3 regions of the Allobosea sp. 10L422 genome follow, and region 2 is predicted to be linked to each of the others. Evidence: predicted binding sites of a transcription regulator. Region 2 holds the regulator's gene; each other region holds the start of a gene.

Region 1 (7,975 bases), on a different contig from region 2:
CTGCATCATCTGAACTGGAATCTGCTGCACAGCTTCCTCGTGATCGTCGAGGAACGGAGCCTCACGCGCGCCGCCGACCGGCTGCTCGTGCGCCAGCCGACGGTCTCCGCCGCCCTGCAGAGGCTGGAGGAGACGCTCGGCGGACAGCTGATCCAGCGCGACAGCCGGCGCTTCGTGCTGACCAAGCGTGGCGAACTGCTCTACAAGGAATGTGTCGACATCTATCGCAGCGTCGCGCGCATCGGCGACCGGCTGTCCGAAGACCATGACGACCTGACCGGGCTGGTGCGGCTGCTGGTCGTGACCCATGTCGTGCTGTCGCCGCTCGACCGGACGCTGACGCAGCTCAACCGCAAGCACCCGGGCGTCAGCCTGCGCATCGACGTGGCCAACAGCCAGGACATCATTCGCGCCGTGTCGCAAAAGCTCAGCCCCTTCGGCTTCTGCCTGCTTGCCAAGCCGCTGGCCGGGCTCGATTGCCGCCCGCTGCTGCGCGAGGAATTCGGCATCCTCTGCGGCCGGGGCCACCCGCTGTTCGGGCTTTCCGACGTAACGCTGGCGGAATTGCGCGATGAGCCCTTCGTCGCGCTCGCCTGCGGGCAGGACGGAGCGCTGGAGCCTATGGTCTCCGTGCGGGAGGGGGCCGGCCTCGGGAGCCGCGTCGTCGGCTCAAGCCCCAATCTCGAGGAGGTCACCCGTATGATCGCCGCCGGCATGGGCATCGGCATTCTGCCGCTGGCCTCGGTGGAGGAGGCTCTGGCGAACCGCGTTTTGTGGAATCTCGCGAGAGCCGAGGATCTTCTGGGCGCCGATCTCTATTTCGTTTCCAACCCCGCCATGCAGCTCAGTGCCGCGGAAGCAGCGTTCCTGCGCCTGTTCGAGCAGCAGCTCGCCGCGATGGACGAGGAGCTGGCGGCGGAGACGGCCGAGGTCGCGTTCAGCGATCCGCCCGCGCTACCACAGCATTGAGCAGCACGTTGAGGCCGGGTTCGAGGTCCTCGCGCGTGCAGAGCTCGGCATTGTTGTGGGTGATGCCACCCTTGCAGGGCGCGAAGATCATCGTCGTCGGAGCATGGCGCGCGACGAAATAGGCGTCGTGCCCAGCCTGGCTGAGGATGTCCTGCGTGCGGTAGCCCAGCGCCAGAGAGGTCTCGCGGACGCTGTCGATCAGCTCCTGTGCGAAGATCCTGCCGCCCCATTTCCAGATATCGAGGATTTCGGCCGTGCAGCCGGCGCGGGCGGCGGACTCGCCGACGGCGCGGCGGACGCGCTCGGCCATGACCTCGGAGGTTTCCGGATCGGGATGGCGGACGTCGCAGACGGCCTGCGCCCAGTCGGAGAGGATGCCCGGCTTGTTCGGCCAGGCGACGAGCCTTGCCGCAGTGGCCTTGCCGCCGCCGCCGGCATAGGCCCAGCCGATCTCGTCCGTCTCGACCAGAAGGCGTGCGCCGGCGAGAAGCGCATTGCGCCGCCGCTCCATCGGCCAGGGGCCGGTATGGGCGGTCTCGCCCTTGAATTCCACCAGCATGCCGGTGCTCGGGAAGCCGCCGGTCACGACGCCGACCTGCATGCCGTCGCGGTCGAGATAGTAGCCTTGCTCGATATGGAACTCGAAATAGGCATCGAAGGCCTGCGGCTGGGCCTCCATCTCGCCGCGATAGCCGATCCGCTCCAACTCTTCGCCGATCGACTTGCCGTCATCGTCGCGGCGCCCCTGCGCCCAGTCCAATGCGTAAGCGCCCACGAAGCAGCCGGAGCCGACCATCGGCGGCGAGAAGCGGGCGCCTTCCTCATTCGTCCAGTTGACGATCTCCATCGGCCTGCGCGTGCGGTGGCCGAGCGCATCCAGCGTCCGGCAGACCTCCAGCCCGCCGAGAACACCGGCGATGCCGTCGAAGCGGCCACCATTGATCTGCGTGTCGAGATGGCTGCCCATTACGACGGGCGGGAGGGTGTCGTCGGTTCCGGCGCGGCGCGCGAAAATATTGCCCATGCCATCGACGCGAATCGCGAGACCCGCCTCGCGGCACCAGGCGACGAACTGGTCGCGCATCTGCTTGTCCGCATCGCCGAGGGCGAGGCGCGACAGGCCGCCGGGGCGGCCGGGGCCGATCTCGGCGGAGCGTTCGATCGTGCTCCAGAAGCGCTCGATATCGATGCGAAGCTTGTCGGTGCCGGGCATGGCGATCTCCTCGCCCGCCGCGACGGCGGAGGCGAACAACGGGATGAAGCGCCGTGGCATCCGGATCTGACGGCCGCCGGCAACGGCACAAGGATTCAGCGATACGGCCGTGCGGGCAAATAGATATTGCCTATGCTTGCCATTGGGTGCCGACCGAGATGACCTAAGCGCCCGCTTGCGGGATCATTCGAAGCCGGTTTTTGGCAGCTCCGTTGCCGCAGCTTCGCGTTGGAGGCCGGTGAAGCCATCGGAGCCTGACCCATCGAAAATGCCCATGCCCCCCGTTGCCAGAATGGATTCGTGTGTGCCGCGAGCCTGTCATAGCTTGGCGTCGATACCGGATGACCGGCATTGCGGCGTTGCCGGGACTATGGCGTTTGACCTTGGTGTCTTCCGCGTTGAATTTAAGTTTAGATAAGTAATATTTCGCTGTTGCCGCGCGTATCTCGCTATATCTGTGGCTTTGAATAAATTTCACGTCCTTTCTCGATGCAATTTTCCGGGAACAAATGTCCATTCAATCGTTCATTTCTTGAAATGACGTCGACATGGCGCATTGAATTTCGATTCAATTCTCGAATTAATTTGTTTCGTTAATGAAGCGTTAAACAACCGTCATCTTGGGCGGGTCAAAAGCCCGCATCCGGCTCGCCTTATGCGGGCCGGCCACCCGGTTGGCGGCGGCCGGGGTTTCGATGTGCTGGCTAAAAAGGATCTGCCCGTGACGTGCTCCGGTTCGATCGACTTCGTCTGAACATCGCCCGCAATCGCCCGGGCTCCTGCGGGAGCACGGGCAATCCGTAACGATCAATGCCGAGCGCGGCGGGGCGGATTGTGCCCGACGCCGCCCTTCGCCTCCACGTCAAACCCCGGATCGGGAACAGGGATTTCAGCCATGGCGCTCAGTAAAGGTTCGATTGCGTTCGTCGGTTTCAATGCCGACGGCAATGACAACATCGCATTCGTGGCGCTCACGGAAATTCCGGCCGGCGAGACCATCATCTTCGAGGATAACGAGTGGAACGGCTCGGCCTTCGCGGACACCAATGAGGGAGCGTTCAGCTGGACCTCCGCGGGCGTCGCAGCCGGCACGATCGTGCGCATCGACAATATCGGCGCCGGGACGATCTCGGCGAGCACCGGCACCGCGGCCGCATCCGTGGCCGGACGCGGCACCAACCGTGGCATCGGCGCGGCGGACGAGACGATCTACGCCTATCAGGGCTCGGCCTCGGCGCCGAACTTCATCACGGCTATCGCCAATGGCGGCTTCAACAGCGCCAACGGCGTGCTGACCAATACCGGCCTGACCGCGGGCGCGGATGCGCTCGACCTGAGCACGCTCGATGACGACACCGACATCGCCGCCTTCAACGGCGCGCGCAGCGGTGGCGCCTCCTTCGATTCCTATCGCGCGGCGATCAACACGGCCTCGAACTGGGTCAGCCAGGACGCTACCGGCGACCAGAGCAACGATGGCACCGCCCCGGACGTGCCGTTCTCGGCGCAGTCCTTCACCGTGGCGGGCGGCGGCGCGGTCTCGGTCTCCTCGGTCACGGTCGACGCGGCCTCCAAGCCTGAGGGCCAGAGCTTCCTCTTCACGGTCACGCTGAGCCAGGCCGCGGCCACCGATACCGTCGTCAACCTCGCCGTGTCGGGCGCGACCGGCGACATCGGCAGCGTTCCTGCCGCGGTCACGGTCCTTGCCGGCCAGACCACTGCAAGCTTCAGCGTAGCGACGATCGACGACGCCGTGGCGGAGCCCGACGAGAGCTTCTCGATCACCGCGACGCTGGGTACCTCCTCCCAATCGGCGAGCGCGACGATCGTCAACAACGACGGCACCCCGATCACCCTGATCAGTGCCGTGCAAGGCACCGGCCTCGGCAGCACGATGGTGGGCAAGACCGTCACGGTCGAGGCCATCGTCGTCGGCGACTTCCAGAACAGCGACGCCGACGGCGCCCGCAATCTCGGCGGCTTCTGGCTGCAGGAGGAGGCTGGCGACTCCGACGGCAACGCCCTGACCTCCGAAGGCATCTTCGTGTCCTATGCCAGCCTCGGCGTCGATGTGAAGATCGGTGACAAGGTCAGCGTCACCGGCGTGGTCGCCGAGAATTTCGGCAATACCGAGCTCAACGCCTCCACCGTCGCGATCGTCCAGGCCGGCGCGGTGGCCGACGTGAACAGCATGGCGGTCGAGATCGACCTGCCGAGCGTCGGCGTGCAGACCGCCTCGAACGGCACTTATGTCGCCGATCTCGAGCGCTACGAGGGCATGCTTGTCCGCTTCACCGAGACGCTCGCCATCACCGAGCAGTTCAATCTCGACCAGTTCGGCGAAATCCGCCTGACCCAGGGTGAGCGCCCGAACTCCTACACCGTCGATCACGATGCCAGCGTTTCCGGCTACGACGCGCATCTGCGCGACATCGCCTCGCGCTCGGTCATCTTCGACGACGGCCGCAGCGTCTCGAACCCCAATCTCGACAACACCGTGGTCGATGGCGACTACAACGCCACCACCGCGCCGCGCATGGGCGACACCATCACCGGTCTCACCGGCGTGCTCGACTACGACTTCAACCAGTTCCGCGTGCACGCGGTCCAGAACGGGCCGGGCATCAACGACGTGGTCTCGGCCAATCCGCGGCCGACGAGCTATCCGGATGTCGGCGGCACGCTGAAGGTCGCGAGCTTCAACGTGCTCAACTACTTCACCACGCTCGACAACGGCCAGCTCACAACGAACGGCTTCGAGCCGCGCGGCGCCGAGACGCAAGCAGAGTTCGACCGGCAGACCGCCAAGCTGGTCAACACGATCCTGTCGCTCGATGCCGACGTGCTCGGCCTGATGGAGTTGGAGAACAACTTTATCGAGGGGGCGAGCGGCAACGCCATCGACCATCTCGTCGACCAGCTCAACAGCGTCTCCGGCTCCTTCAAGTTCGACTGGGTGCGTCCGGGCCAGAACTTCGTCGGCGGCGACGCCATTGCGGTCGGCTTCATCTACGACGTCACTTCGGTGCGCGTCTCCATCGACACCCACGTCGCGATCCTCGACGACAGCGACGTTTCGTCCGAGCTTCTGGGCCAGAGCACGCTCGGCCGCATCTTCAACGGCGAGAACACCAGCCGCGCGGCGGTGGCCGTGACCTTCGAGGAACTCGCCAGCGGCGGTGAATTCACCGCGGTGGTCAACCACTTCAAGTCGAAGGGCGGCTCCGGCACCGGTGAGGATGCTGACATCAAGGACGGCAACGGTGGCTGGAACAGCCAGCGCGAGCTTGCCGCCAAGGCGCTGGTCGAATGGCTCGGCACCGATCCGACCGGCTCGCACGACCAGGACGTACTCGTCCTCGGCGACCTCAACGCCTACGCGAAGGAAGACCCGATCGACGTGCTGCTGAACGCCGGCTTCACCGATCACGGCGCCGACGGCTACAGCTACGTCTTCGACGGCCAGACCGGCTCGCTCGACCATGTCCTGACCAATGGCAGCCTCTCGGCCCAGGTCACCGGCGTCGCCGACTGGCACATCAACGCCGACGAGGCCGATGCGGTCGACTACCAGCTCAATTTCAATGCCGATCTCATCACCAATGAGCGCGATCCCTCGATCTTCAATTCCGAGGTGATCGCCCGCGTATCCGATCACGACCCGATCATCGTCGGGCTTGATCTGACGGAGAACCCCGTGTCTACGACCGCCTTCACGCTCCAGCTCCTGCATTTCTCCGACGGTGAAGCCGGCCTTCTCGCCGGCCAGACCGCCAAGAACCTCGCCGCTCTGGTCGATGCTTTCGACGACGATTTCGCCAATACGCTGACGCTCTCGGGCGGCGACAACTTCCTGCCGGGTCCGTTCATCGCCGCCGGGACCGATCCGTCCGTGCGCGCGGCGATCAACGCGGCTACCGGATCGACCATCGCCGCCGGCGTCAACCAGCCGATCGCCGCGGCCGACATCGCCATCATGAACGCGATCGGCATCGACGCCTCGACGATCGGCAACCATGACTTCGACCTCGGCTCGAAGGTGCTGCGCGACGCGATCACCGCAGGCTCGGTCGCCGGCTGGAAGGGCGCTGACTTCGCCTATCTGTCGTCGAACCTCGACTTCTCGGCCGATGCCGACCTCAACCCGCGCTACACCAACACGGTCGGCAACGGCGCGACGCCGACGCCGGACGTCGACACGCTGAACGGGCGCATCGCGCCGGCCGCCATCATCACCAAGGGCGGCGAGAAGATCGGCCTGATCGGCGCGACCACCCAGATCCTCGAGCGCATCTCCTCGCCGACCGGCACCGAGGTCAAGGGCTTCCCCGGCGATGGCGCCGAGGTCGACGACATGGACCTGCTGGCGAGCCAGCTGCAGCCGATCATCGACGAGATGATCGCTGAAGGCATCAACAAGATCATCGTGCAGTCGCATCTGCAGCAGCTTGAGTACGAGCAGCTGCTCGCGACCAAGCTGCGCGGCGTCGACATCATCCTGGCGGCTGGCTCCCATACCCGGCTGGGCGATGCCGACGACGTGGCCGAGAACTTCCCGGGCCACAGCGCCGAATTCGACGGGCCGTATCCGATCGTCACCGCCGGTGCCGACGGCAAGCCGACGCTGATCGTCAACACCGACGGCGAATACTCCTATCTCGGCCGGCTTGTGGTCGATTTCGACGCCCAGGGCAACATCATCGTCGACAATCTCGCGGGGAAGACCGCGATCAACGGCGCCTATGCGTCGACCGATGCGAATGTCGCCGAAGCCTGGGGCACCACCGTCGGCAATCTCGAGAACACCGCCTTCGCGGAAGGCACCAAGGGCGACAAGGTGCGGGATGTGACCGATGCGGTCCAGTCCGTCATCAACGTCAAGGACGGCACCGTCCACGGCTACACCGACGTCTATCTGGAGGGCGAGCGCGCGCTCATCCGCAACCAGGAGACCAACCTCGGCAGCCTCTCGGCCGATGCCAATGCCGACGCGCTGCGCGATGCGCTCGGTGCGGAGAGCCCGGCCTTCGTCGTGTCGGTCAAGAACGGCGGCGGCGTGCGCTCGCAGATCGGCACCTTCTCGGCCCCGGATCCGGTCACCGGCCAGGTCGACAAGCTGGCGCCGCCGGCCAATGCCGCGACCGGCAAGGCCGAGGGCGGCGTCTCGCAGCTCGACATCGAGAACTCGCTGCGCTTCGACAACAAGCTGATGGCCTTCGACACCACTGCCCAGGGCCTCAAGGTCATTCTCGAGCACGGCGTCGGGCTCCTCGGCAACCAGGGGCGCTTCCCGCAGATCGGCGGCATCGCCTTCTCCTACGACCCGGACCTGCCGGCCGGCAGCCGCGTCTCCGATATCGCGTTGATCGCGGAGGACGGCACCACGATCGCCCTTTACGATGACGGCGTGCTGCAGCCGGGCGCGCCCGCCAAGATCACGATGGTGACGCTGAGCTTCCTCGCCAATGGCGGCGACAGCTACCCGATGAAGGCCAATGGCGAGAACTTCCGCTATCTGCTGGCGGATGGCGGCCTCTCCGGCCCGGTCGACGAGGCGCTCGACTTCACCGCCGCTGCCGTCGTGGCGGCCAACACGCCCGCCGGCTCGACCCTGCTCGGCGAGCAGCAGGCCTTCGCCGAATACATGCAGGAATTCCACGCCACCAAGGAGACGGCCTACGACGTCGCCGACACGCCGATGGAGCTCGACCAGCGCATCCAGAACCTGAATGTCCGCCAGGACACGGTGCTGGTCGATGCCGCGGAGCTGCCGGTCGGCACCGACGGCGACGA
Region 2 (7,975 bases):
TGCCTGAGCATACTGTGCGCTACGGCTACTATTCCGTCATCATCAGCGCCGCCGTGGCGGGGTTGGGGGTCGCGCTGACGCCGCGCTGTTACGTGGCGGACGAGTTGGCCTCGGGCGCGCTCGTCAACCCGCTCGGACTCGGCTTCACCAGCGCGACGGGCTGCTGGCTCATCCGCCCGTTGGGCCAGCCGCAACGCCCCGGCCTCGATGAATTCGTCGGCTGGCTACGCTCCGAAGCCGCGCGGTTCGATGCCGCCACCCGTGGATCCTCAGCCGCCTGATCATCGCGCGAAACTTCCGCTCTTGCCCCGCGTTGTCTGGATCAAGGAGGAGTCATGTTAACGATCCTGCCCGCCCCGGACCATGTCGGCGCCTACCGCCTGTCGCAGACGCTGACCAGCGACGATCTCGACGGGATCATGGCCGATATCGACGCGAAGCTCGCACGACACGAGAAAGTCGGCATCCTCGCCGACCTTACCGATTTCACCGATATGACCTTGGCTGCCGCCTGGAAGGATGCGCGCTACAGCCTAGGCAAGCTGTGGGAGCTGCAACGCTTCCCGCGTGAGGCGGTGATCACCGACAGGGGCTGGCTTGCCGCCTTCGTCGACCTGCTCAATCCGGCGATCCCCTTCGTGACTGTTCGCACCTTCAAGCCGGAGGAGTACGAGACCGCATTGACCTGGGCCGGCGACATCGAGGGCGGACCAAACGCCTGACCGACAGGAGGACGCCATGCTCGTCCACAAGCACAGATGGTCGGCCGATATCACCAGCCGGAGCAACGCGCTCGATTTCGAGAAAGCCGTGTTCACGCGTGGCGATCCGCGCCAGATCGCGCGCTCGCTGAAGCGGTCGGCCGAGCACAGCCGCCGGCGCAAATCGGGCCCCTATCGCTCGGCGATGTCGATGCTCACCTTCTACATCAACCGTGCCGGCCGGAAACTGCCGGCCGAGCGCCGCAGGACTCTGGAAGCGGCCAAGCACAGCTTGCGCCGCCTCTTCCACCGAGAGGGCTGAAGCGCCTGCCGTCACCCTTCAGGATCAACCTGAAGGCCGGTTCTCATGGCGCCCTGCCTCCCTTGCGCGCCGGATCATGCGAGTGGTGGCTGACAAGTTCGCCGCCGCCACCCGAAACGCGAGCGTGCCGCCGGTTGTCATCGGCAGGTGGTTTGCGGATGTCCGGCGGCTTCTTCGCGTTCTCATGGGATGAGCCGGGTCGCCGTGCCGGATGGTCTGCGGCGCCTTGGTCGAGGTCGACATTCGGCAACCTCTTCAACGATCCTGCTGCAGACCCTGATGGGTCGTGTTGATGCGGGTATTGCCCTGCTGGCCCTGCTGATCAGGCTGGCTCGGTCGGCGCTCGCCACCTCTGGCGCTGCGCAGATCGCGCTCGGCATGATCCGGCTCGCCCGGACCCTTGTCGCTTCGATTGGCCGGCGGGATGGGCGGCATCTTGCTCACGGCGACCTCCTCTGGCTCGCGTTGATTTTCACGATCAACGCGAGCGTGCGGGCAAGGTTCACGGCAAGTTGCGATGAAGAGCAGAGCTGCAGCGCCGCTCAGCTGCGCGCAAAGGTTTCGTCGAAGGCGTAACCGGCGCCGCGGACTGTCCGCAGCGGATCCTTGGTATTGGCCGGCGTGATCGCCTTGCGCAGCCGGCCCACATGAACGTCGACGGTGCGCTCATCGATATAGACGTCGCGGCCCCAGACGGCGTCGAGAAGCTGGGCGCGCGAATAGACGCGGCCGGGCGCCTGCATCAAGAACTCGAGCAGCCGGAACTCAGTCGGGCCGAGATGCAGCTCGCTGCCGGCACGGCGGACGCGCCGCGTCGTGCGGTCAAGTTCCAGATCCCCGGCGGCGAGCAGCCCCGCGACATGGCCCGGCTTGGCGCGGCGCAGCAGCGCCTGTATGCGCGCGATCAGCTCGGGCAGCGAAAAGGGCTTCACCACATAATCGTCCGCGCCAGTCGCGAGCCCGCGCACGCGTTCGGTCTCCTCGCCGCGCGCCGTCAGCATGATGATCGGCACGCGTTCGGTGTCGCGCCGCGAACGCAAGCGGCGGCAGAGTTCGATGCCAGAAAGGCCCGGCAGCATCCAGTCGAGCAGCACGAGATCAGGCGTGTGGTCGCGCAGATGCAGTTCGGCGTCATCCCCGCGCGCGACGCTGTCGACCTCGAAACCCTCGGCCTCGAGATTGTAGCGCAGCAGCAGGGTTAGCGGCTCCTCGTCCTCGACGATCAGGATGCGTGCGGCCATGATGATCTACTTCAGTTCCCGGTGATCGCCTCGACCTCGATATTGGTCGTGTCGAGCTTCGGCCGGTTCACGTCGAGCGAGTCGCCGGTGATGAGATAGTGAATCGTCTCGGCGATGTTGGTGGTGTGGTCGCCGATGCGCTCGATGTTCTTCGCGCAGAACAGGAGATGCGTGCAGAAGGTGATGTTGCGCGGATCCTCCATCATATAGGTCAGGAGCTCGCGGAACAGCGAGGTGTAGAGCGCATCGATCTCGTCGTCGCGGCGCCAGACGTCGAGCGCCTTCTGCTCGTTGCCGGCAGCGTAGGCGTCGAGAACGTCCTTGAGCTGCGCCTGCACCAGGCGGCTGATGTGCTCGAGCCCGACCACGGCGCGGTGCGGCGGCTGGAACTGGCCGGCGATGGCGACGGCGCGCTTGGCGATGTTCTTGGCGAGATCGCCGACGCGCTCGATATCGGCGGCGATGCGGATCGCCGAAATCAGCTCGCGCAGGTCGTTGGCGAGCGGCTGGCGCCGGGCGATGGTCAGTACCGCCTTTTCCTCGACGTCCCGCTGGAGGTTGTCGAGGCGCTGGTCGGCCGTGATGATCTTCTGGGCAAGGCCGGTGTCCCGGCGCACCAGCGCCACGGTCGAATCGCCGAGCATGCGCTCGGCCATGCCGCCCATTTCGGCGAGGCTGCGGCGGATGCCTTCGAGATCGGTATCGTAGGAGCGGACGATGTGGTCGGTCATGGGCGGCGTGTCCTCTAGATCATTAGCGCCGGTGCAGCGTCGTCGTTTTCAGGTCGGCATGCTCGACCCTCAGCCCTCATCCTCAGGAGCAAGCGAAGCTTGCGTCTCGAAGGATGCTCCGGTTGGTTCCGGAGCCTCCTGGACCATCCTTCGAGACGCCGCTCGCGCGGCTCCTCAGGATGAGGGCTGCTGGTTTGAAACCGGTCTTCAGCCGAACCGGCCGGTGACGTAGTCCTGCGTCTGCTTCTTGGCAGGGTTCATGAAGATGGTGTTGGTCGGCGCGAATTCGACGACCTCGCCCAGATACATGAAGGCGGTATACTGCGAGATGCGGGCCGCCTGCTGCATGTTGTGCGTGACGATGGCGATGGTGAAGTCGCTCTTCAGCTGCTCCAGCAGATCCTCGATCTTGCCGGTCGAGATCGGGTCGAGCGCCGAGGTCGGCTCGTCGAACAGGATCACTTCAGGCTTCTGCGCGATGGTGCGCGCGATGCACAGGCGCTGCTGCTGGCCGCCGGAGAGACCCATGCCGGAGCTCTTCAGCTTGTCCTTGACCTCGTCCCAGAGCGCGGCGCGGCGCAGAGCGCCTTCGACGCGGTCGTCGAGCTCGGACTTCGGCGGCTTCTCGTAGAGGCGGATGCCGAAGGCGACGTTGTCGTAGATCGACATCGGGAACGGCGTCGGCTTCTGGAACACCATGCCGACGCGCGAGCGCAGCTCGTTCACATCGACATCGTTCGAGATGATGTTGCGCCCGTCGAGCATGATCTCGCCGGTGGCCTTCTGCTCCGGATAGAGCGAGTAGATCCGGTTGAAGATGCGCAGCAGGGTCGACTTGCCGCAGCCCGACGGGCCGATCAGCGCGGTGACGTGCCGGTCGCGGAAATCGAGATTGATGTTCTTCAGCGCCTTGTGCTCGCCGTAGTAGAAATCGAGGTTCTTCACCGCGATCCGGACGGGCGCCTCGGCATCGAGCGTCTGCGGGGAGAGTTCAAGGGTCGAAAGCATCGACATGGTCCTCAAGGTCGGACGCGACCGGGTTGGATTCAAGTCTTATTTGCCGCCGGCGACAAAGCGGCGGGCAATGATCGAGAGCAGCAGGATCGAGACCGTGATGATCAGCGATCCCGCCCAGGCCAGTTGCTGCCAGTTCTCATAGGGAGCGGAGGCGAACTGGTAGATGGTGACGGGCAGGTTCGAGACGCCGCCGACCAAGGTCGGCGAGAACCAGAAATTGTTGTTCAGCGCGGTGAAGATCAGCGGCGCGGTCTCGCCGGCGATACGGGCGAGAGCCAGCAGGATACCGGTCACCATGCCGGCCTTGGCGGCGCGCCAGGTCACCGAGGTGATGACGACCGACGGCGGGGCGCCGAGGGCCGAGCCGGCTTCGCGCAGCGGGCCGGGCACGAGGTTCAGCATGTCCTCGGTGGTGCGCACGATGACCGGGATCGCGATGATGCCGAGCGCGACGCCGCCGGCCCAGCCGGAATAGCCGCGGAAGGGCTCGACCAGGATCACATAGACGAACAGACCGATCAGGATCGACGGTGCCGACAGCAGGATGTCGTTGATGAAGCGGATCAGGTTCGCGAGCTTCGAGCCCTTGCCGTATTCGGCAAGCCAGGTGCCGGCGAGCACGCCGACCGGGGTCGCTACCGCGATCCCGAGAAAGGTCAGCACCACCGAGCCGACGATGGCGTTGGCGAGGCCGCCGCCCTGCGAGCCGGGGCCCGGCGTGACTTCTGTGAAGGTCGCGAGCGAGAGCCCGCCGATGCCCTTCACCAGCAGCATGCCGAGAATCCAGAACAGCACGAAGATGGCGCAGAAGGTGAAGCCCGTGGCGATGATCTTCATCAGCCGGTCGGCTGTGCGGCGGGACTGGCGCACGCGCCCCCAGGGGGTGTGGGGCAGTTCGCGCGGCGTGGAAGCGGTCGTCATGCTCATCTCTCAGGACCTCAGTAGCGCTTCACCCGGGCGACCAGGAGCCGCGCGATGACGAGGACGACGAAGGTGACGAAGAACAGGATGCAGCCCAGCGCGATCAGCGAGTTGAGCTGCAGGCCCATCGCCTCGTTGAACTCGTTGGCGATGCGCGAGGCGATGGTCGAGCCGGGATCGAGGATCGAGGCCGACAGGCGGTTGGCGTTGCCGACGACGAAGGTGACGGCCATCGTCTCGCCGAGGGCGCGGCCGAGGCCGAGCATGATCGCGCCGATGATCGAGACGCCGGCCTGCGGCACCAGCACATGGCGCACGACCTCCCAGGTCGTGGCGCCGATGCCATAGGCGCTCTCGCGCAGGACGGAGGGGATCTGCTCCAGCATGTCGCGGGTGATCGAGGCAATGAAGGGCACGATCATGAAGGCGAGGATGATGCCGGCCGTGAAGATACCGAGACCCGAAGGGGAGCGGGAGTAGAGGACGGTGCCGACGATCGGAATGCCCTCGACGAGGTTCGAGAGCGGGATCTGCACATAGGCCGCGAAGAGCGGCACGAAGACGAACAGGCCCCACATGCCGTAGATGATCGAGGGCACCGCAGCGAGCAGCTCGATCGCGGTGGCGACCGGCTTCTTGAACCAGCCCGGCGCCAGCTGGGTCAGGTAGACCGCGATGCCGAGCGAGAGCGGCACGCCGATCACCAGCGCAATCAGGGCCGTCGAGAGCGTGCCGACGATCGCCGGCCAGGCGCCGTACTGCTCGTTCTGCGTATCCCAGACGCTGGAGGTGATGAAGCCGAGGCCGAACTCGCGGAAGGCCGGCCAGCCGCCGATGATCATCGAGATCATGATACCGGCGAGCAGCACCAGCACGAGCAGCGCCGCGGCGAAGCTCGCATTGCGGAAGAAGAGGTCGAACCCCGCCTTCGGCGCCTTGCGGACGACCGGCCTTGCGCCGGGAACGTTCGTCATATCGGTTGCTGCGGTCATCCGCGGGGGCTCCGGTCTCGTTGCCGGGATTGCCATGGCCGGTCACCCGTCCCGATCAATCCCAGCCCTCATCCTGAGGAGCATCCTGCGGGAGGGCCAGCTGGGGCCGCCCCTCAGGATGAGGGCTTGAAGAGAGCGGCAAGGCGGGACTGGCCCGCCTCGCCTTGTCAGTTGGCAGCGATCAAAAGATCGGCTTGCCGGCGGTGTCGGTCACGCCCTTCCAGGCGCTGCGGACCTGATCCTTCACATTCGACGGCAGGGCGACGTAGTCGAGCTCGCTCGCCAGCTTGTCGCCGTTCTTGTAGGCCCAGTCGAAGAACTTCATCGCGGCCTGCACCTCTTCCGGCTTCTCCGGCTTGGCATGGACCAGGATGAACGTCGCCGAAGTGATCGGCCAGGCATCCGCGCCCTTCTGGTTGTTGAGCGAGATGCCGAAGCCCGGCTGCTCCTGCCAGTTGGCGTTGGCGGCGGCAGCCTGGAAGGCCTTCTCCTCGGGAGCCGGGAAGTTGCCGTCGGCGTTCTTCACCAGGGCGTGGGCAAGCTTGTTCTGCTTGGCATAGGCGTATTCGACATAGCCGATCGAGTTGGCGACCTGCTTGACCGAGGCGGAGACGCCCTCATTGCCCTTGCCGCCGATGCCGACCGGCCACTGGACCGACTGGTTGGCGCCGATCTTGGCTTTCCAGTCAGCCGAAACCTTGGAGAGGTAGTCGGTGAAGACGAAGGTCGTGCCCGAGCCGTCGGAACGGTAGACCGGGTTGATGTTGGCATCCGGCAGGGTGACGCCGGCGTTGAGCGCGACGATCTTCGGGTCGTTCCACTTCTTGATGTCGCCCAGATAGATCTGCGCAATGATCTCGCCCGAGAGCTTGAGCTTGCCCGGCTCGACGCCGGCGATGTTCACGGCCGGCACGACGCCGCCCATCACGGTCGGGAACTGGATCAGGCCGTCCTTGGTCAGGTCCTCGCCCTTGAGCGGGGCGTCGGTCGCGCCGAAAGCGACGGTCTTGGCCTTGATCTGGCGGATACCGCCGCCCGAGCCGATCGACTGGTAGTTGAGGCCCGTGCCGGTGTCCTTCTTGTAGGCCTCGGCCCACTTCGAATAGATCGGGAAGGGGAAGGTCGCGCCGGCGCCGGTGATGTCGGCAGCCTGGGCGGAACCGGCAATCCCGGCGGCCACGGCCGCCAGAACGAGAATCTTGCGCATGGAGATGTCCTCTCTAGGTCGCTGTTTACAGCGCCCCTGTCAGAACACTTCCTATATGACGGCCGGATGACATGACGTCATGAAAACTGTCACAAAGCGTTGAGGCGGCGTTTCAGCCGCCTCAACGCCGGGCCTCGAAGCGCGGCAGGATCGCCTTGAAGGTCGCCCCCTCGCCCGGCTTGCTTTCGATCGTGAGCCTGCCGCGATGACGCAGAACGATGTGCTTGACGATCGCCAGCCCCAGGCCCGTGCCGCCCGCTTCCCGGCTCGCGGCGGTGTCGACGCGGTAGAAGCGCTCCGTCAGGCGCGGCAGATGCTCCGGCGCAATCCCCGGCCCGTCGTCACGAACATAGAAGCCGGCTTCGTCCTCGCCCGCCTCGACGGCAATCTTCACCTCGCCGCCCTGCTTGCCATATTTGATGGCGTTCTCGACAAGGTTCTCCATCAGCCGCAGCAATTCGTCGCGGTCGCCAGGGACCAGCAGCGGCTCGCGCGGCGTGGTGAGCGTCAGCGTGACCTCGCGCTCGCGCCCCATCAACGTCAGCGAGTCGACGATTTCACGCGCGATCCCGGCAAGATCGACCGGTGTGTCCGGCGCCACATGCGCGCGCTGCTCGATGCGCGAGAGCGAGAGGAGATCGTCGACGAGGCGCGCCATGCGCAGCCCCTGCTCGCGCATGATGCCGAGAAAGCGCTCGCGCGCCCGCTCGTCGTTGCGCGCCGGCCCCTGCAGCGTCTCGACGAAGCCGAGCAGAGAAGCGAGTGGCGTGCGCAGCTCATGGCTGGCATTGGCGACGAAATCGACGCGCATGCGCTCGATCACCCTCTGCTCGCTGAGGTCCT
Region 3 (7,975 bases), on a different contig from region 2:
CCGCCCTTGCCGTTGGCGAAGACGGCGGCCTCGCCGGGCGGCACGTCCTTGGGGCTGAGGCCGCGATTCTTCCAGCTATCGATGAAGCCCGCCAGCATGCGGCCGGGCCAGCGCTTCTCGTCGATGCCCTCGGCCTGAATCACCTGCTTCATCAGGCGGATCTGGTCGTCGGTGTCGAGAATGGTGAAGTCGCTGCGCAGGTCGAGCAGTTCGGCGTGGCGGCGCAGCAGCTTGGCCGAGATCGAGTGGAAGGTGCCGAGCCAGGGCATGCCCTCGGCGACCGGTCCGACGAGATGGGCGACGCGCTCCTTCATCTCGCGCGCCGCCTTGTTGGTGAAGGTGACGGCGAGGATCTGGGAAGGGTAGGCGCGGCTGGTCGAAATCAGGTGGCCGATGCGGGTGGTGAGCACGCGGGTTTTGCCGGTGCCGGCGCCGGCCAGCACCAACACGGGGCCTTCCGTCGCCTCGACCGCCTGGCGCTGCTCCGGGTTCAGCCCCGTAAGATAGCCGGCCGCCGGCTGCGCTGCGGCACGCGCGGCGAGGCCTCCAGGGCGGGGCAGGGGAGCGGAAAAGGGGTCAGTCTCGGACAAGGGACCAGTGTGCTCGTGCGTGATTCGTTCTCCGGCGAATATAGGGCGCTCGTGTCAGGATTGCGCCCTGCCGGAGGGATCATTTTATATCCCGTTCCACAGGGAGGTGGCAGCAATGGCGGAGCAGAGCGGGGAAGGGCGCTGGGAGGTCACCAATCAGGTGCCGGTGCTGGCCGAATACGATGCCTTCGCCGCCGATCCGGTGCTGCCGGCCATCGTCTCGGCGTTCGGGGCCGATTGGGCGCGAGACCGCTTGCATGACGCCGGGCGGACAGTCGGCTCGGCAAGGGTGCAGGAGCTGGCCTATCTCGCCAATCGCTACACGCCCGAACTGAGGGCCTTCGACCGCTTCGGCAACCGCATCGACGAGATCGCCTTCCATCCCGCCTGGCACGAGCTGATGGGGCTTGCTATCGGGCAGGAGACGCATGCGCTCGCCTGGAACCGGCCGGAGCCCGGCGCGCAGGTGGCCCGCGCCGCCTTGCAGTATCTCTGGTACGGCGCCGAGAGCGGGATCTGCTGCCCGATCAGCATGACCTATGCCGCCGTGCCGGTGCTGAAGCAGGACGCGGCACTCTGGGAGCAGTGGGGCCACCTCGTCACCTCCAATCGCTACGATCCGCGGCAGGGGCCGGCGCCTCTCAAGACCGGCGCGACCGTCGGCACGGCGATGACGGAGACGCAAGGCGGCTCGGATCTGCGTCAGACGCAGACATATGCCGAAGACAATCGCGACGGCACCTATTCGCTCCATGGCCGGAAATGGTTCTTCTCGGTGCCGCATTCCGACGTCTTCCTGACGCTGGCGCGGAAGGCCGAGGGGATCTCGTGCTTCGTCGTGCCGGGCTGGCAGCTGGACGGATCGCGCAACGGCGTCGCGATCCAGCGACTCAAGGACAAGGTCGGAAACCGCTCGAATGCCTCCTCCGAGGTGGAGTTCAGGGGCGCCATCGGCCATCTGATCGGGGAGCCGGGGCGCGGGATCCGCACCGGACTGTCGATGAATCACAATTCACGGCTGGACATTGCCGCCGCCTCCTCCGGGCTGATGCGGATGGCGGTCTCGCTGGCGGCGCATCACGCGCAGCACCGGAGGGCATTCCAGAAGGCGCTGATCGACCAGCCGATCATGCAGAACGTGCTGGCCGATATCGCGATCGAGGCTGAGGCCGCGGCCTGGCTCGCCTTCCGGCTTTTCGCGGCGCTGGATCGACAGGAGGCATCGGAGAGTGAGCGGCTGCTGGCGCGGGTGGGCGCGCCGATCGCGAAATACTGGATCACGCGGCGGACGCCTGCCGTCGTCACCGAGGCGCTGGAGTGCCATGGCGGCAACGGCTTCATCGAGGACAACCCGATGGCGCGGCTCTATCGCGAGGCGCCGCTGAACGCGATCTGGGAAGGCTCGGGCAATGTCATCTGCCTGGACGTGCTGCGCTCGCTGGCGCGGGAGCAGGGGGCGATCGACGTGCTGAGGGCTGAGCTGATGGTGGCTGCGGGCTCGGACAAGCGCTACGATGCGGCGCTGAGGCGTTTGGAAGGCGAATTGCCCGGGATGATGCGCAATGAGGGGCAGGCGCGGCGTCTCACCGAGCGCTTGGCGCTCATGTTGCAGGGCTCGTTGCTGTTGCAGTTTGCGCCCTCTGCGGTGGCGGACGCGTTCATTGCCACGCGGCTTGGGGATGGCTGGTCGGGGCAGTTCGGCGATCTGCCGCCGGCGGTGGATGCCGGAGTGCTGGCGCGACGGGCGGTGCCCGTTGCGTGAGGCGTCATGCCCGGGCTTGACCCGGGCATCTCTTTATCGCCTTTCCGTCGTGAGATGCTCGGGGCAAGCCCGAGCATCACGGCGGGATCAAGCCGCTTCCGGCTCGAAATTCATCGCCACGCCGTTAATGCAGTAGCGCAGGCCGGTGGGCGGCGGGCCGTCGGGGAAGACGTGGCCGAGATGGCCGCCGCAATTGGCGCAATGCGCCTCGACACGGTGCATGCCGTAGCTGAAATCCTCCGAGGCGCCGACGGCGCCCTCCAGCGGCTGGTCGAAACTCGGCCAGCCCGTGCCGCTCTCGAACTTCTTGCCCGACTTGAACAGCTTCTGGCCGCAGCCGGCGCAGGAGAAGGTGCCGGCGCGCTTCTCGTAGTTGAGTGCGCAAGAACCCGCACGCTCCGTGCCGTGGCCACGCAGGACCTGATACTGCTCCGGCGTCAGCCGCTCGCGCCACTGCGCGTCGGTCAGCTGGAAGGGGAAAGTCTCGTCCTGCTTCTTCGGCTCGCCGAACATGCTCATCAGACCCATTGCGATCTCCTTGTCAGCGGGGTGGCGGGGCGCCTCATCGGCTTTCGTGCCGCCAATATGGCGTCTCAGGCGCCGGATTTCAGCCCCACAGATTACCGGCGGTTTCACGACGCCGCGGCAAGGGCCGAGGCTCCGTCACCGGACCGTCACGCGACTCCTCTAGCAGGCCCGCCACCCGCAAAGGGAGGAAAACCGGTGACGCAACAGGCGACGCAAACGGCGCGCGCGGCCCGCCGCATGACGAGCTCGGGCCTGGGACTGGCCGTCCGGCGCAGCAAGACGCTGTCCAAAGCGGGCATGCTGGAATGGCTGTTCGCCCGCGCCTTCTCCGGACTGGTCTATCCGCAGATCTGGGAAGACCCGGTGGTCGACATGGCGGCGCTGCAGCTCAAGGCCGAGGACCATGTCGTGGCGATCGCGTCGGGCTCCTGCAACATCCTTTCCTATCTCACGGCCGCGCCGATCCGTGTCAGCGCTGTCGATCTCAACGSCGCSCAYATCGCGCTCGGCCGGCTGAAGCTCGCGGCTCTGGCGCGGTTGGAGCGGCAGGAGGACTTCCTGCGCTTCTTCGGCCAGGCAAATGCGCGCGAGAATGTCGGCGTCTACGATCGCGAGATCGCTGATCATCTCGACGCCGTCTCGCGCGGCTACTGGGAGGGGCTGGGCCTCAATGGACGGCGCCGGATCAACCTCTTCGCCAAGGGCTTCTATCGCTACGGCCTGCTCGGCCGCTTCATCGGCACGGGCCATGTGCTGGCGCGGGCGCTGGGCGGCAATCCGCTGACGATGCTGGCAGCGCGTGACCTAGCCGAACAGCGGGCGCTCTACGAGCAGCATCTCGCGCCGGTGTTCGAGCGCAAGCTGGTGCGGTGGCTGGTGCGCCAGCCGGCCTCGCTCTATGGGCTCGGCATCCCGCCGGCGCAGTACAAGGCGCTGGCGGCCGATGGCGAGGAGGGCATTCTCGGCGCGCTGAAGCTGCGGCTGGAGCGTCTGGCCTGCGATTTCGATCTGAAGGACAACTACTTCGCCCAGCAGGCTTTCGGCCGACGCTATGGCGAGGGGGCCGACGCGGCGTTTCCGCCCTATCTGCAGCCGCAATATTTCGCGGCGGTGAAGGAGCGCGCTGCGAACGTCTCCTATCACCAGAGCGCGGTCACCGCCTTGCTGGAGCAGCAGCCGGCCGAGAGTTGCGATGCCTATGTGCTGCTCGATGCGCAGGATTGGATGAACGACGCCGATCTGACGGCGCTGTGGTCGCAGATCACGCGCACCGCCCGGCCGGGCGCGCGGGTGATCTTCCGSACGGCSGCCGAYGAGCGGCTGCTGCCCGGCCGGATACCCGCTGCGATCCTCGACCAGTGGCATTACGAGGAGGAGCGCAGCCGCGATCTCTGCCGGCAGGACCGCTCGGCGATCTATGGCGGCTTCCACCTCTATGTGCTGAAGGGGCAGGTCCGGTGAGCGCCGCCGAGGCGCCGGGCGGCTCGCCCGCCGGGTTGATGGACCGGATCTATCGGCATCAGCGGCACATCTACGACGCCAGCCGGAAGTTCTATCTGCTCGGCCGTGACCAGCTGATCGATGGGTTGCAGCCGCCTCCCGGCGCCACCGTCCTGGAGATCGGCTGCGGCACCGGGCGCAACCTCATCCAGATCGCGCGGCGCTACCCGTCCAGCGCCTGCTACGGGCTCGACGTCTCCAGCGAGATGCTGGCGACGGCGCGCACTGCGGTGGCGCGGGCGGAGCTGGACGATCGGATCCAGCTAGCCGAGGCTGATGCCACCGGCTTCGACCCGCAGGCACTGTTCGGCCTTCAGGGCTTCGACCGGATCGTGATCTCCTATGCGCTGTCGATGATCCCGCCCTGGCAGGGTGTCGTCGCGGAGGCGCTGCGCCGCCTCAACATGGGCGGCTCTTTGCATATCGTCGATTTCGGCGATCAGAGCGGGCTGCCGGCGAGCTTCAAGGCCGTGCTGCTGCGCTGGCTCGCCCTGTTCCATGTCACGCCACGCGAGGATCTGCCGGAGACGGTGCGGGCGCTAGCGGAAGCGGCGGGGGCCGACTGCCGGCTCGGCGCGCCGTATCGTGGCTATGCGATGCATGCGGTGGTGGGAAGGCGCGGAGCTTAGCGTCATGCTCGGGCTTGACCCGAGCACCTCCTGACAAGAAGGCGCTGGTTTCAGAGATGGTCGGGCCAAGCCCGACCATGACGGCAAAATAGTCTCAGTGCCGCGTCTCGACCTCGGGCTCGCGCACTTCCTTCGCCTCATCGACGCGGATCGCCGACTTCTTCGGCATGCCGATGATGCGACCGATCGTAGCCGGCGGCGGCATCATGCTGTGGGCTGCCTTCATCAAAGCAAGATTCGCGAGGATGTCGGCAGGGAAGGGCGTGACCCTGCGATGGACCATGTCGACGTGCAGCGACAGGTTCTCGCTGGTCGCGGCGAGCCAGCCTTCATGGGCGTGGCGCATCTCGAGATAGTAGTGCAGGCGCTTGTCGTCGAAGCTGATGAGCTGGGCGGTGACGCGGACGAGGTCGCCATCGGTCAGCTCACGCTTGTAGAGGATGTGGCATTCCGCGGTGAAGGTCGAGGCGTGGCGTGTCTCGACATAGTCCCGCGTCAGGCCGACAAGAGAGAAGACTTCGTCCACCGCACGGTCGAACAGGACATGATAGTAGGCCATGTTGAGATGGCCGTTGTAGTCGATCCATTGCGGCTCGACCCGCATCGCCGAAGAGACGAAGGGCGAGAAGAAGAGCGCCGGAGCGCGTGTATCGTGTGCCATGATCGCCCTCCCTGTCAGGCGCCTCGTTCAAGGGCCCGTCGCATTATTGCGGCTGCCCATTTCGTCGTCCCATGATCTAGTATGCATCGTTCGCAATCAGCGTCAGCACCTCGCCCCGGCCGCGATGGTCAGGATGATGTCGGACCGTAACCAATTGCGAAACCGATCTGTTCCAAGTCTAAGCGCCAAAATCGGATCTTGACAATGAGCCTGCCCGCTGCCGCCCCTCATGACAGCCCTGCCTCCGCCGCAGTGCTGCCGCCATCGCCCGATGCCATTGCAGCCGTGACCCAGGCGCTGGCCGCGCGCTTCGGAAACCGGCTCGTCATCAGCCTCGCGGTGCGCCAGCAGCACGGCCATACCCTGACCTGGATACCCAATCAGCCGCCGGATGCGGTGATTTTCCCGCAAAACACGGAAGAGGTTTCCGAGATCGTGAAGCTCTGCGCGGCGCATGGCGTGCCGGTCATTGCCTTCGGCACCGGCACCTCGCTGGAGGGGCATGTCAACGCGCCCTTCGGTGGCGTCTGCATCGACATGTCGCAGATGAAGCGCATCATCGCCGTGCACGCCGAGGATCTCGACGTGGTGGTCGAGGCCGGCGTCACCCGCAAGGAGCTCAACGAGCATCTGCGCGACCAGGGCCTGATGTTCCCGATCGATCCGGGCGCCGATGCCTCGATCGGCGGCATGGCCGCGACGCGCGCTTCCGGCACCAATGCGGTCCGCTACGGCACGATGAAGGACAATGTGCTGGCGCTGAAGGCGGTGATGGCCGATGGCTCGATCGTCAAGACCTCGACGCGCGCCCGCAAGACCTCGGCCGGCTACGATCTCACCCGCCTGCTCGTCGGCTCGGAAGGCACGCTCGGCATCATCACCGAGGTCACGCTAAAGCTGCATGGCATCCCCGAGGCGATCGCCGCCGGCGTCTGCCCCTTCCCCTCGGTGAAGGCCGCCTGCGATGCGACGATCCTGACCATCCAGACCGGCTTGCCGGTGGCGCGCATCGAGCTGCTCGACGACGTGATGATCCGCGGCGTCAACCTGCATGCCAAGCTCGGCCTGCCGGAGACGACGATGCTCTTCGTCGAGTTCCACGGAACGGAAGCGGGCGTTGCCGAGCAGTCCCAGCGCTTCGGCGAGATCGCGGCGGAATATGGCGGCGGGCCCTTCGAATGGGCGACCAAGGCGGAGGACCGCTCCAAGCTCTGGCAGGCGCGCCATGACGCCTATTGGGCGGCGAAGGCGCTGCGGCCCGGCTTCGACTCGGTCGCGACCGATGTCTGCGTGCCGATCTCGCAGCTGGCCGAATGCGTCGAGGAGACCAAGCGCGACATCGAGGCCTCCGGGCTGATCGCGCCGATCGCGGGCCATGTCGGCGACGGCAATTTCCACACGCAACCGCTGGTCGATCTTAACGACAAGGCCGAGGTCGAGCGGGCCCAGACCTTCATCGACCGGCTGGTGAAGCGTGCGCTGGCCATGGGCGGAACCTGCACGGGTGAACACGGTGTCGGCCAGAAGAAGATGAAGTATCTCGAGCAGGAGCACGGGGCGGAGGCACTCGCGGTAATGCGGACGCTGAAGCGTGGGCTCGATCCGCAGAACATCCTCAATCCCGGAAAAATCGTCGTCCTGTGACATCGGCGCGGCTTGCGCTGCGGGCGCCCTTCGCGAAATGTCGCGATCCTGCCGCGACTTGCCGGCATGATCGCGGGCGGACGCCGGTTTTGGACCGGTGCCGCTACACCATGGCGACAGGGACAGAAAGCGGACGTTGCGTGAAAGCCTGACAGTTCTGGCCGGCCTGCTGGTATTGGCGCTGCTGGCGGCCCTGATTGGCCCCGGCTTCGTCGATTGGCGCGCCTATCGTCCGCAGATCGAGGCCAGGCTGAGCGAAGCGCTGGGCGTGGAGACGCAGATCGGCGGGGCGATCGGCCTGCGCCTGCTGCCCTCGCCGCGCATATCCCTCGAAAATGTGCGGATCGGCAGCGGCGACGGCACCGCCAGCGCGGCGACGGTCGAACATGCGACGGTCGAGCTGGCGCTCGCCGCCATGGCGCGCGGGGAGTTCCGGTTCTCGGAAGCCGAGATCGACGGGGCCACGGTCACGCTTTCCCTCGACGAGACCGGCGCGATCCGCCTGCCGGAGCGCACTGGCAAGGGCCTGCCGGCCGAAGCGAGCCTCGACAGGCTGCGGATCAGCCGCTCGGCCCTGATCTGGCGAGAGCCGGGCAAGCCGGCGGTCATGTTGACGCCAATCGCCGCGGAGGTTTCTGCCGTCAGCTTCGCCGGGCCCTGG

What was found. Region 2 encodes PhoB, which activates phosphate uptake and scavenging genes when phosphate is short. Its sites were predicted from a motif close to TGTCATNNANCTGTCAT; they were not measured.
Region 1: AC1DEZ_RS08885 (ExeM/NucH family extracellular endonuclease) is a predicted target of PhoB. The motif match lies at 2,785-2,801, and genes of this name have one in related genera.
Region 3: AC1DEZ_RS06545 (BtaA family protein) is a predicted target of PhoB. The motif match lies at 3,014-3,030, and genes of this name have one in related genera.

The regions. Positions count from the first base shown of each region.
Region 1 covers NZ_JBFTJI010000003.1:138,583-146,557, reverse strand. Annotated here, with positions in the region: gene AC1DEZ_RS08895 (LysR family transcriptional regulator) at 1-969, shown strand, start outside; gene AC1DEZ_RS08890 (Zn-dependent hydrolase) at 938-2,182, opposite strand; gene AC1DEZ_RS08885 (ExeM/NucH family extracellular endonuclease) at 3,078-7,975, shown strand, end outside.
Region 2 covers NZ_JBFTJI010000009.1:86,269-94,243, reverse strand. Annotated here, with positions in the region: gene AC1DEZ_RS18210 (LysR family transcriptional regulator) at 1-281, shown strand, start outside; gene AC1DEZ_RS18205 (SpoIIAA family protein) at 336-722, shown strand; gene AC1DEZ_RS18200 (DUF3175 domain-containing protein) at 739-1,023, shown strand; partial or broken gene AC1DEZ_RS18195 (hypothetical protein) at 1,067-1,266, opposite strand; gene AC1DEZ_RS18190 (hypothetical protein) at 1,279-1,458, opposite strand; gene phoB (phosphate regulon transcriptional regulator PhoB) at 1,566-2,264, opposite strand; gene phoU (phosphate signaling complex protein PhoU) at 2,276-2,995, opposite strand; gene pstB (phosphate ABC transporter ATP-binding protein PstB) at 3,203-4,009, opposite strand; gene pstA (phosphate ABC transporter permease PstA) at 4,049-4,933, opposite strand; gene pstC (phosphate ABC transporter permease subunit PstC) at 4,951-5,925, opposite strand; gene pstS (phosphate ABC transporter substrate-binding protein PstS) at 6,107-7,132, opposite strand; gene AC1DEZ_RS18155 (ATP-binding protein) at 7,254-7,975, opposite strand, start outside.
Region 3 covers NZ_JBFTJI010000002.1:462,202-470,176, forward strand. Annotated here, with positions in the region: gene AC1DEZ_RS06530 (ATP-dependent helicase) at 1-590, opposite strand, end outside; gene AC1DEZ_RS06535 (acyl-CoA dehydrogenase family protein) at 706-2,352, shown strand; gene msrB (peptide-methionine (R)-S-oxide reductase MsrB) at 2,440-2,871, opposite strand; gene AC1DEZ_RS06545 (BtaA family protein) at 3,076-4,341, shown strand; gene AC1DEZ_RS06550 (class I SAM-dependent methyltransferase) at 4,338-5,009, shown strand; gene AC1DEZ_RS06555 (thioesterase family protein) at 5,104-5,670, opposite strand; gene AC1DEZ_RS06560 (FAD-binding oxidoreductase) at 5,875-7,314, shown strand; gene AC1DEZ_RS06565 (AsmA family protein) at 7,451-7,975, shown strand, end outside.